Regions from separate parts of the Cronobacter sakazakii genome, predicted to be linked through region 2. Evidence: predicted binding sites of a transcription regulator. Region 2 holds the regulator's gene; the other holds the start of a gene.
The links. Region 2 encodes PurR, which represses purine synthesis genes. Its sites were predicted from a motif close to CANGCAAACGTTTGCNTG; they were not measured.

Region 1 (5,857 bases), 1.8 Mb from region 2:
TTGCTTCTTTACTTTCTATCAGACAATCTGTGTGAGCACGCGAGGTTGTATCTTTCAGGTAAGGAGGTGATCCAACCGCAGGTTCCCCTACGGTTACCTTGTTACGACTTCACCCCAGTCATGAATCACAAAGTGGTAAGCGCCCTCCCGAAGGTTAAGCTACCTACTTCTTTTGCAACCCACTCCCATGGTGTGACGGGCGGTGTGTACAAGGCCCGGGAACGTATTCACCGTGGCATTCTGATCCACGATTACTAGCGATTCCGACTTCATGGAGTCGAGTTGCAGACTCCAATCCGGACTACGACGCACTTTATGAGGTCCGCTTGCTCTCGCGAGGTCGCTTCTCTTTGTATGCGCCATTGTAGCACGTGTGTAGCCCTGGTCGTAAGGGCCATGATGACTTGACGTCATCCCCACCTTCCTCCGGTTTATCACCGGCAGTCTCCTTTGAGTTCCCGGCCGAACCGCTGGCAACAAAGGATAAGGGTTGCGCTCGTTGCGGGACTTAACCCAACATTTCACAACACGAGCTGACGACAGCCATGCAGCACCTGTCTCAGAGTTCCCGAAGGCACTCCCGCATCTCTGCAGGATTCTCTGGATGTCAAGACCAGGTAAGGTTCTTCGCGTTGCATCGAATTAAACCACATGCTCCACCGCTTGTGCGGGCCCCCGTCAATTCATTTGAGTTTTAACCTTGCGGCCGTACTCCCCAGGCGGTCGACTTAACGCGTTAGCTCCGGAAGCCACGCCTCAAGGGCACAACCTCCAAGTCGACATCGTTTACGGCGTGGACTACCAGGGTATCTAATCCTGTTTGCTCCCCACGCTTTCGCACCTGAGCGTCAGTCTTCGTCCAGGGGGCCGCCTTCGCCACCGGTATTCCTCCAGATCTCTACGCATTTCACCGCTACACCTGGAATTCTACCCCCCTCTACGAGACTCAAGCTGACCAGTTTCAAATGCAGTTCCCAGGTTGAGCCCGGGGATTTCACATCTGACTTAATCAACCGCCTGCGTGCGCTTTACGCCCAGTAATTCCGATTAACGCTTGCACCCTCCGTATTACCGCGGCTGCTGGCACGGAGTTAGCCGGTGCTTCTTCTGCGGGTAACGTCAATTGCTGTGGTTATTAACCACAACACCTTCCTCCCCGCTGAAAGTACTTTACAACCCGAAGGCCTTCTTCATACACGCGGCATGGCTGCATCAGGCTTGCGCCCATTGTGCAATATTCCCCACTGCTGCCTCCCGTAGGAGTCTGGACCGTGTCTCAGTTCCAGTGTGGCTGGTCATCCTCTCAGACCAGCTAGGGATCGTCGCCTAGGTGAGCCGTTACCCCACCTACTAGCTAATCCCATCTGGGCACATCTGATGGCATGAGGCCCGAAGGTCCCCCACTTTGGTCCGTAGACGTTATGCGGTATTAGCTACCGTTTCCAGTAGTTATCCCCCTCCATCAGGCAGTTTCCCAGACATTACTCACCCGTCCGCCACTCGTCAGCAGAGCAGCAAGCTGCTCCCTGTTACCGTTCGACTTGCATGTGTTAGGCCTGCCGCCAGCGTTCAATCTGAGCCATGATCAAACTCTTCAATTAAAAGTCTGATGCTCAAAGAATTAAACTGTTAGTTCGTAATGAATTAACTGTTGTTCACTTGAGACTTGATATTCGTTTATCGTCCGTAGACGTTAAGATATCAGTGCCCCGAGTGCCCACACAGATTGTCTGATAAATTGTTAAAGAGCGGTGCGACGCGGCCTTCAGCCTGCTGTCGCGAGGTGGCGTATATTACGCTTTCCTCTTTCAGAGTCAACCCTTAATTTCAGGATTTTTCTCTTTCCGACTCACCGTCGCTGTGGGATGTTTCTCATCAGCGCCGTGTCGATGGAGGCGCATTATAGGGAGTTCTCTTCGCGCCGCAATACCTAAATCGCAGAAAAATGACTGACTGCTGCATTCCCCAGCAAAACCCCGGTTTATACGCATTTGCGCACAGAGTTATCCACAGACAGCCCGCACGCCGAAAATTTGCGAGCGCCACGCAAACGTTTTCGCTACAATGCGGGCCTGTTAGCGCCACACGCTTTTTCAGGAGCGTGAGCTACATTTCAGTAAAAAATGGCTGGAATTTAGCTAACGCTCTTCTGTAATGATCAAATCCAGGGGATTTATACATGCAACAACCTCGTCCTGTACGCCGCGCTCTGCTCAGCGTTTCTGACAAAGCCGGTATCGTCGACTTCGCCCGCGCCCTCTCAACGCGTGGGGTTGAGCTCCTCTCCACGGGCGGCACGGCTCGTCTGCTGGCGGAAGCTGGCCTGCCGGTAACGGAAGTCTCCGATTACACGGGCTTTCCGGAAATGATGGACGGCCGCGTTAAAACCCTGCACCCGAAAGTCCATGGCGGCATTCTGGGACGCCGCGGTCAGGACGACGACATCATGGCGCAGCATGCTATTTCCCCCATTGATATGGTCGTGGTGAACCTTTACCCGTTCGCACAGACGGTCGCACGTGAAGGCTGCACGCTGGAAGACGCGGTTGAGAATATCGATATCGGCGGCCCGACGATGGTCCGCTCCGCCGCCAAGAACCATAAAGATGTCGCCATTGTGGTGAAGAGCAGTGACTACACCGCCATTATTGATGAGCTGGATGCGAATAACGGCTCGCTGACGTTTGATACGCGTTTCGATCTGGCGATCAAAGCTTTCGAACATACGGCCGCATATGACAGCATGATAGCCAACTACTTCGGCAGCCTGGTTCCTGCCTATCATGGAGAAACCACTGCCCCTGCTGGCCGCTTCCCGCGCACTCTCAACCTGAACTTTATCAAGAAGCAGGATATGCGTTACGGCGAGAACAGCCATCAGCAGGCTGCCTTCTATATAGAAGAAGAAATAAAAGAAGCGTCTGTCGCGACCGCCCGCCAGGTTCAGGGTAAAGCGCTCTCTTATAACAACATCGCCGATACCGACGCCGCGCTGGAGTGCGTGAAGGAATTCAGCGAACCGGCCTGCGTGATTGTGAAGCATGCCAACCCGTGCGGCGTTGCTGTCAGTAGCTCAATTCTCGACGCCTATGATCGCGCATATAAAACCGACCCGACGTCCGCCTTTGGCGGCATTATCGCCTTTAACCGCGAGCTGGATGCCGAAACCGCGCAAGCGATCGTTTCCCGCCAGTTCGTTGAAGTCATCATTGCGCCGTCCGCCAGTGACGACGCCCTGAAAATCACCGCCGCGAAGCAAAACGTGCGCGTACTGGTGTGCGGCGAATGGCAGTCTCGCGTACCGGGCCTCGATTTCAAACGCGTTAACGGCGGCCTGCTGGTTCAGGACCGCGATCTGGGCATGGTGACCGAAGCCGATCTGCGCGTGGTGACAAAACGCCAGCCAACCGAACAGGAGCTGCGCGACGCGCTCTTTTGCTGGAAAGTGGCGAAGTTCGTTAAATCCAACGCGATTGTTTACGCGCGCGACAACATGACCATCGGTATTGGCGCAGGGCAGATGAGCCGCGTCTATTCCGCTAAAATCGCCGGTATCAAAGCAGGCGATGAAGGCCTTGAAGTCAAAGGCTCGGCGATGGCCTCCGACGCGTTCTTCCCGTTCCGCGACGGCATCGACGCCGCAGCGGCTGTGGGCATTACCTGTGTTATCCAGCCGGGCGGCTCGATTCGCGATGATGAAGTCATTGCCGCCGCCGACGAACACGGCATCGCCATGATCTTCACCGACATGCGCCATTTCCGCCATTAATTACGGAGCTACGATGAAAGTATTAGTTATTGGCAACGGCGGGCGCGAGCATGCGCTGGCCTGGAAAGCCGTCCAGTCGCCACTCGTTGAAACCGTTTTTGTTGCCCCCGGCAACGCCGGTACGGCGCTCGAGCCTGCGCTGCAGAACGTGGCGATAAGCCCGACCGATATTCCGGCGCTGCTGAGCTTTGCGCAGGCGGAAAATATCGATCTGACAATTGTCGGGCCGGAAGCGCCGCTGGTGATTGGCGTGGTGGACGCGTTTCGCGCCGCGGGCCTGAAAATTTTCGGGCCGACCAAAGGCGCGGCGCAGCTTGAAGGATCGAAAGCCTTCACGAAAGATTTCCTGGCGCGTCATCGCATCCCGACGGCGGAATACCAGAACTTTACCGAGACCGAACCGGCGCTTGCCTATATTCGTGAAAAAGGCGCGCCGATTGTTATCAAGGCCGACGGCCTCGCGGCCGGTAAAGGCGTTATCGTGGCGATGACGCTTGCCGAAGCCGAAGCGGCCGTGCTCGATATGCTGGCAGGCAATGCGTTTGGCGACGCGGGCCACCGCATTGTTGTTGAAGAGTTTCTGGATGGCGAAGAGGCAAGCTTCATCGTCATGGTGGATGGCGAGCATGTTGAGCCGATGGCCACCAGCCAGGATCATAAACGCGTGGGCGATGGCGACACCGGCCTCAATACCGGCGGTATGGGCGCTTACTCACCTGCCCCGGTCGTCACCGATGAGGTTTTCCAGCGCACGATGGAACGCATCATATGGCCGACCGTGCGTGGCATGGCGGCGGAAGGCAACACCTACACCGGCTTTCTGTATGCGGGTCTGATGATCGACAAGCAGGGCAACCCGAAAGTTATCGAGTTTAACTGCCGCTTTGGCGACCCGGAAACGCAGCCGATCATGATGCGTTTGCAGTCCGATCTGGTCGAGCTTTGCCTGGCGGCCTGCGAGGGCAAACTCGATACCGTGAAATCGCAGTGGGATGCGCGCCCGGCACTGGGCGTCGTCATGGCCGCAGGCGGCTATCCGGGCGATTACCGCACCGGCGATGTGATCCACGGTCTGCCGATTGAAGAGATCGCGAACGGTGACGGCAAAGTCTTTCATGCCGGCACGACGCTGCGCGACGACGACCGCGCCGTAACCAGCGGCGGGCGCGTGCTGTGCGTGACCGCGCTGGGCGACAGCGTCGCACAGGCGCAGGCGCGCGCTTACCGATTAGCGGAAGATATTCACTGGGATGACTGCTTCTGCCGTAAGGATATCGGCTATCGCGCTATCGCGCGCGAGCAGGAGAAATAAACGCCTGCACGCTACAAAGGCGTAAACGCAAAAGCGACGGTAAATCCGTCGCTTTTTTATGGGCTCAGAAGCTGTCAGGCTTCGGCTGCCAGGCGCAAAAATCTTCATTTGCCACCAGTAACAGTTGCGTGCCTTCCGGCGCCTCCAGCCAGGCGGCGCTAACGCGCGCTTTCGCATGACGCTGACGTTCTGAGAGACGCTCCTGCGCCCTTCTGTCGAACTCAGGCTGCACAATCTGCCCTTCACAGGTCGTTATCGTGCCATCAGGGTTCCAGCGCCCCTGACGCAACACCACGCGCCCTGCGCGCAGCGCATCGCTGGTATTACGCATCTGCGTGGCGCGATATTGCCACAGCGCGACCTGATCGCTGGAAAGCTGCTGTTTCTGCCCGTTGACTTCACGCTGCATGAAGCTCAGCCCGCCGCGATCGTCAAAACGCACTTTGACCTGTTCAGGCTGTTTACCCTGAAGCTGGTAGTCCACGGAGGTCAGCGCATCGTTCTGCCAACGATAATCGCTCGTCGATGTCTTATCGCCAGACCAGGGGCTGAACGCCGCCAGCAGGTGAACGGAGCCATCGTTATTGTCTTTACGCCACAGGCGTACGACACCGTCATCGGCCAGATAGCCGCTGGCGGTAAAAGGGGGAATTTCCGGGGTGGAACGACAGGCGGAGAGGAACAGCACGCCCGCCAGCGCCAGCATACGCCAGCCAAACAAAAGGGGCGATCTCGCCCCTTCGTTAAAACCTTTCACTGCCACGCGGTTTACTTAA
Region 2 (5,857 bases):
CTGCGGGAACGGCAGCAGCGCGGCGGCGACCACGATAGGGTAAATCGCCCCGTTCGCCATCGCCATCAGGCAGAAGGGAATAAGCAGTGTGGTGAGCGTAACGGCGTCGCTTAACCCCACAAGCCAGGTGGCGAGCACGCTCAGCGCGAAGCCTGCCAGCAGCCACGGCAGCAGCGTTTCGCCATTCCATTTTTGCAGCGCGCTGCGACAGCCATAGCCGCCAATCAAAAACGCGATAGTTTGCGGCACGTAGCTCAGTCCGATTACCGCCGGGCTGTAACCCATCTCATGCAGAATAAACGGCGAACCGGTGAGCCAGGCGAAGAAACTGGCGGAGCAGGCGGCATAAATCAGCACATTGCCGCTGTAGACGCGCGAGCGCAGCAGCATCATAAAGCTCAGCGGCTCGCCGCCTTTATTGCCCTGAGGCGCGCCGGAGGGCAGACGCAGGGCCGGAATCATCAGCGCCACCGTAATGGCAAACAGCACCACAAAAATCGCCTGCCAGGAAAAGTGATTCAGGATCCAGCTGCCGAGCAGCGGTGCCAGGGCCGGAGAAAGCCCCACCAGCGGCATAATGGTCGCGAAGATACGACGCGCCTGCTGCGCCGGGTAGCGGTCGGTCACCAGCGCCTGCCAGCTTACTGCGGCGGAACAAACGCCCACGGCCTGAATAAAGCGCAGGGCCAGCAGCGCGCCCGCGCTCTCAACCCAGACGGTGCCAAGGCAGCCAAGCGCGAAAATCCCAAGCCCCGCCAGCAAAACCGGACGACGGCCAAAACGGTCAGAAAGCGGGCCCCAGACGAGCTGCGCCAGCGCGAAACCGGCCAGGAAAAGGCTTAGCGAGGCGCTGATAGCCGAAGGGGCTGTGTGCAGATCCGCTTCAATAACGGCGAACGCGGGCAGGTACATGTCGGTCGCCAGAAAACCGAGCACGCTCAGCCCGGCCAGCCAGCAAAGAAATCCTTTATCAGGTCGCATCACATTAACTCACTTCTTATTACGCGAAAGAGCCAGGAGTGTACGGAGTGCAATCCCGCTTGTGAAACGCTAATATTTGCCCATTCCATTCAAAAAATTTGCAGGCAGATAATGTGGTCTGAATATTCCCTGGAAGTGGTGGACGCCGTGGCGCGCACCGGCAGCTTTACTGCAGCCGCCGCAGAACTGCACCGCGTGCCTTCTGCCGTCAGTTATACGGTGCGCCAGCTTGAGGAGTGGCTTGCGGTATCGCTCTTTGAGCGCCGCCATCGCGATGTGGTTCTGACACCCGCCGGAGCCTGGTTTTTGCGGGAAGGGCGTTCTGTTATCAAAAAAATGATGATCACCCGTCAGCAGTGCCAGCAAATCGCCAACGGATGGCGCGGACAGCTCTCCATCGCGGTGGATAATATCGTGCGCCCGGAACGCGTCCGGCGGCTGGTGCTCGATTTCTACCGGCACTTCTCTGATGTGGAGTTGCAGGTGTCGCAGGAAGTCTTTAACGGCGTCTGGGACGCGCTGGCGGACGGGCGCGTGGAGCTTGCGATTGGTGCCACACAGGCGATACCGGTCGGTGGGCGCTTCGCGTTTCGTGATATGGGCATGCTGAGCTGGCGTTGCGTAGTGGCGCACCATCATCCGCTGGCACAGCACGCGGGCGCGCTCAGCGACGACAGGCTGCGCGATTACCCGTCGCTGGTGCTGGAAGATACATCGCGATCGCTGCCCAAGCGCATTACCTGGCTTCTGGATAACCAGCGGCGCGTGGTAGTGCCGGACTGGCACTGCGCCGCCGATGCGCTGAGCGAAGGGCTCTGTATCGGCATGGTGCCGACACATTTCGCGAAGCCATGGCTCGATAGCGGGGAGTGGCGCGCGTTGACGCTGGAAAACCCGTTCCCGGACGCCGCCTGCTGTCTGACGTGGCGGCAAAGCGACGCCTCGCCCGCGCTGCGCTGGCTGCTCGATTATCTGGGGGACAGTGAAACGCTGAACAAGGAGTGGCTGCGGGAGCCGCAGTGATACGGCTCCCGGAAGGATTAACGGCGATAGTCGCGGAACGGGCCGTCCGCCACCGAGCGGCGTTCGATCAGGCGCGGATGCACCTCAATCGTCTGCGACTCTTCGCGCTTATTCACGATGCGGTCGAGCAGCATATTGAACGCGGTCTGGCCGAGCGTTTCTTTTGGCTGATGGATAGTCGTCAGTGCCGGGCTAAAGAAACGCGCGTTGCGTACGTTGTCGTAGCCGATGATCGAAATATCCTGCGGTACGCGCAGGCCCATCTCATCGGCGGCGCAGATAGCGCCCATCGCCATAATATCGCCGCCGCAGAACACGGCAGTCGGGCGCTGCGGCTGCGAGAGGATCTGCTGCATCGCGCGGTAACCGGATTCCGGCTCGAAATCGCCCTGCACGATCCAGTTTTCCGGCACTTTAATGACCGCTTCTTCCAGCGCTTTCATAAAGCCTGAGAAACGCCCGACGCCGGTGTTACGCTCAAGCTGCCCCGGAATCACGCCAATATCACGATGGCCGCGCTCAATCAGATAACGCCCGGCGAGATAACCGCCCTGGAACGCGTTATCTATAACCGAGTCCGTAAAATCGGCTTTCGCTTCACCCCAGTCCATCACCACCATCGGGATATGACGGTACTCTTCAAGCGTGGAAAGCAGCGGCTGCGGGTATTCCGAACACATCACCAGCAGGCCGTCGACGCGCTTTTGCGCCATCATCGACAGATACGCGCGCTGCTTTTCCAGGTTGTTATGCGCGTTGCCCAAAATCAGCGTATAGCCTTTGGCGAAGCAGCTGTTTTCAACGGCTTCAATGATTTCGGCGAAATAGGGCGCTTCGCTACTGGTCGCCAGCAGCCCGATAGATTTGGTGTGATTCACCTTCAGGCTGCGCGCCACGGCGCTTGGCGAATAGTGTAATTCTTTGATAGCCGCCCAAACCGCATTGCGCGTCTCTTCCGCCACAAAACGGGTTTTGTTAATCACATGTGAGACTGTTGTTGTGGAAACGTTGGCTCGCTTCGCGACGTCTTTAATTGTTGCCATTAATAATCACTCCAGACCCCTGGCTGAGCCGTGTAAAATCACGGGTTAATCGTTTGCCTGTACACACCCCTGACTGCCGCGAGGAGAGTGCGGCATGCCGGGAAACGCGACATTTTTCGTGAGGAGGGGTCGATGGCCGGTACCGAATAAAGTAGCGACGAATTTTGGCTTATCTTTATCGAAAGGGGAAGAGGGAAAACGCATATCTGGTTAAATGTCGCAGGATTTTTCGGCCCGTTTATGCAAAAATGCGCACTACCTGATTTTTATGGGGTCTTTAAGGAGAATACCATGAGTACCGATCTGAAATTTTCGCTGGTCACGACGCTGGTTGTACTGGGCCTGATTGTGGCGGGCGCATTTACCGCCATTCTGCATTAAGCGACAGGCGGGAGCGCACCTGTTCTCCCGCTTTCTTAAACTTTTCTTGCGTTTAAGCGCCGATTCCCCGCTGTTTTCTTTCTTTTTCCCGTTATTCCCTTTAGATTCGCTAATAACAATGAGCGCGTGTTCTTAACAGCTGCGCAATAATATTTTGCTGTTTTTGTCCCTTATCTTTTCTGATTGCGAGTGTCATCCTTTTCTGCATCCTGCTGTAACGTCGGGCGTTCCCGGCGCTGTTGTACAATTTCTGGAGCAATGAATGAAAGTCAATTTTCCGTTACTGGCACTGGCTATCGGTGCTTTTGGCATTGGCACGACCGAGTTTTCCCCGATGGGGTTGTTGCCGGTAATAGCGAACGGCGTCAACGTCTCCATTCCGGCCGCCGGTATGCTGATTAGCGCCTACGCGGTCGGCGTGATGGTAGGCGCACCGCTGATGACGCTTTTACTGTCGCACCGCGCACGGCGTAGCGCGTTGATTTTTCTGATGGCGATTTTTACGCTCGGTAACGTGCTGTCAGCACTGGCACCGGATTATATGACGCTGATGGCCTCGCGTATCCTCACCAGCCTTAACCACGGCGCGTTCTTCGGGCTCGGCTCGGTGGTGGCGGCAAGCGTGGTGCCAAAGCATAAACAGGCGAGCGCCGTCGCGACGATGTTTATGGGCCTGACCATCGCCAATATCGGCGGCGTGCCGGCGGCCACCTGGCTTGGTGAAACCATCGGCTGGCGAATGTCGTTTCTGGCGACGGCCGGTCTTGGCCTGGTGGCGATGGCGAGCCTCTGGTTTTCCCTGCCAAAAGGCGGCAGCGGCGAGCGCCCGGATGTGAAAAGCGAACTGGCCGTGTTGATGCGCCCGCAGGTGGTGAGCGCGCTGCTGACGACGGTGCTCGGCGCGGGCGCGATGTTTACGCTCTATACCTATATCGCGCCTGTGTTGCACCACATCACTGACGCCAGCGCGGCGTTCGTCACCGCCATGCTGGTGCTGATTGGCGTCGGGTTTTCCATCGGCAACTATCTGGGCGGCCGCCTGGCGGACCGCTCGGTGAGCGGCACGCTGAAAGGCTTCCTGATGCTGCTTATCGTCATTATGGCGGCTATTCCGTGGCTTGCGAAAACGGAAATCGGCGCGGCGGTGAGCATGGTGGTATGGGGGGCTGCGACTTTCGCGGTAGTGCCGCCTCTGCAGATGCGCGTGATGCGTGTCGCCAGCGAAGCGCCGGGCCTGTCGTCATCGGTGAATATCGGGGCGTTTAATCTCGGTAACGCGCTTGGCGCGGCGGCGGGCGGGGCCGTTATCCATGCGGGCTTCGGCTATAGCGTAGTGCCAGTGATGGGCGCGCTGATTGCCGCACTCGGCCTGCTGCTGGTGCTGATCTCCAGCCGTCGCGAAGCGCAAATGGCGTGCAGCGCTGAATAATCCATGCTGCCATATAAAAGAAAACGGAGAAGGGTGACCTTCTCCGTTTTTTTGTGAGGATAAATCGATTAACGAATAGTGCGCGGCGTCATCACCCGGCGCGCGCCGACATAGTGACGCTGCCAGTAATCTTCGCTCAGCGAGGTTATCTGGATTTCCTGGCCGCTGCGCGGTGACTGAATAAATTTGCCGTTGCCGACATAGACGCCGACGTGATCGGCGGTGCCACGGCCCTGAGTGCGGAAGAACACCAGGTCGCCGCTTTCCAGCTCGCCACGGTTAACCGGCGCGGCGTCGCGCAGGTGATACATTTCGTTGGCGGTGCGCGGAATGCGGAATTTCACCAGATCTTTATAGGCATACCAGACGAGGCCGCTGCAGTCGAAACCGGTACGCGGCGACGTGCCGCCCCAGTGGTACGGCTTGCCTATCTGGTTCATCAGCTTGTTCATGGCGGTGGTCTGGGCTTTCTTCACGCGCGCTTTGTGTGCGTCGGCAATCGTGAGCGGCCCGTTCACGCATTTGGTTTTGCGATTTTTTCGTGTTTTGGCACAGGTCTGCGCGCTCAGGCGGTTGCTGGCCTGTTTGCCAGAAGTGGTGGAAGGGCTGCGGGAAGCGGTTTTACTGACGGAAGAGGTGGTTTTGCTGGTGCGTTTTGCGGTGCTGTTTCGCTTCTCGCTGGCGGTTTTCGCCGTTTTGGTTTTCGTTGCGTTGTTACTTTTCTTGGCGGTTTTTGTGCTGGTTTTCTTTTTCACCGTACTGGAGTGCGCTTTTTGCACCTTCGAGGCGCGCGTCTGCTCCGACGCCTGCGCGAACGGTGCAAAAGCCAGTGATGAAGTCATTAATAAAGCACAGAGCGTGAGAGCAATTTTTGTTTTGCGCGCCACTGAGCATTCCCCTGCATAAAGCCGGCAATCATGCCAACGGATGAATTTTAAGAGCTTGCTGATTCTAATCTAAAAAAATGACCAAAGTTAAGCAGCAAATCGTCTTCTGAACG

Region 1: a site for PurR is predicted at 2,044-2,061, ahead of purH (bifunctional phosphoribosylaminoimidazolecarboxamide formyltransferase/IMP cyclohydrolase). Genes of this name have one in related genera too.

The regions. Positions count from the first base shown of each region.
Region 1 is NZ_CP011047.1:659,722-665,578, forward strand. Features, by position in the region: rRNA gene CSK29544_RS03100 (16S ribosomal RNA) at 60-1,601, opposite strand; gene purH (bifunctional phosphoribosylaminoimidazolecarboxamide formyltransferase/IMP cyclohydrolase) at 2,180-3,769, shown strand; gene purD (phosphoribosylamine--glycine ligase) at 3,783-5,081, shown strand; gene CSK29544_RS03120 (DUF1481 domain-containing protein) at 5,146-5,838, opposite strand; gene hupA (nucleoid-associated protein HU-alpha) at 5,850-5,857, opposite strand, start outside.
Region 2 is NZ_CP011047.1:3,404,645-3,410,501, reverse strand. Features, by position in the region: gene punC (purine nucleoside transporter PunC) at 1-981, opposite strand, end outside; gene punR (DNA-binding transcriptional activator PunR) at 1,093-2,004, shown strand; gene purR (HTH-type transcriptional repressor PurR) at 2,022-3,047, opposite strand; gene cydH (cytochrome bd-I oxidase subunit CydH) at 3,339-3,428, shown strand; gene CSK29544_RS16225 (MFS transporter) at 3,691-4,857, shown strand; gene CSK29544_RS16220 (C40 family peptidase) at 4,926-5,744, opposite strand.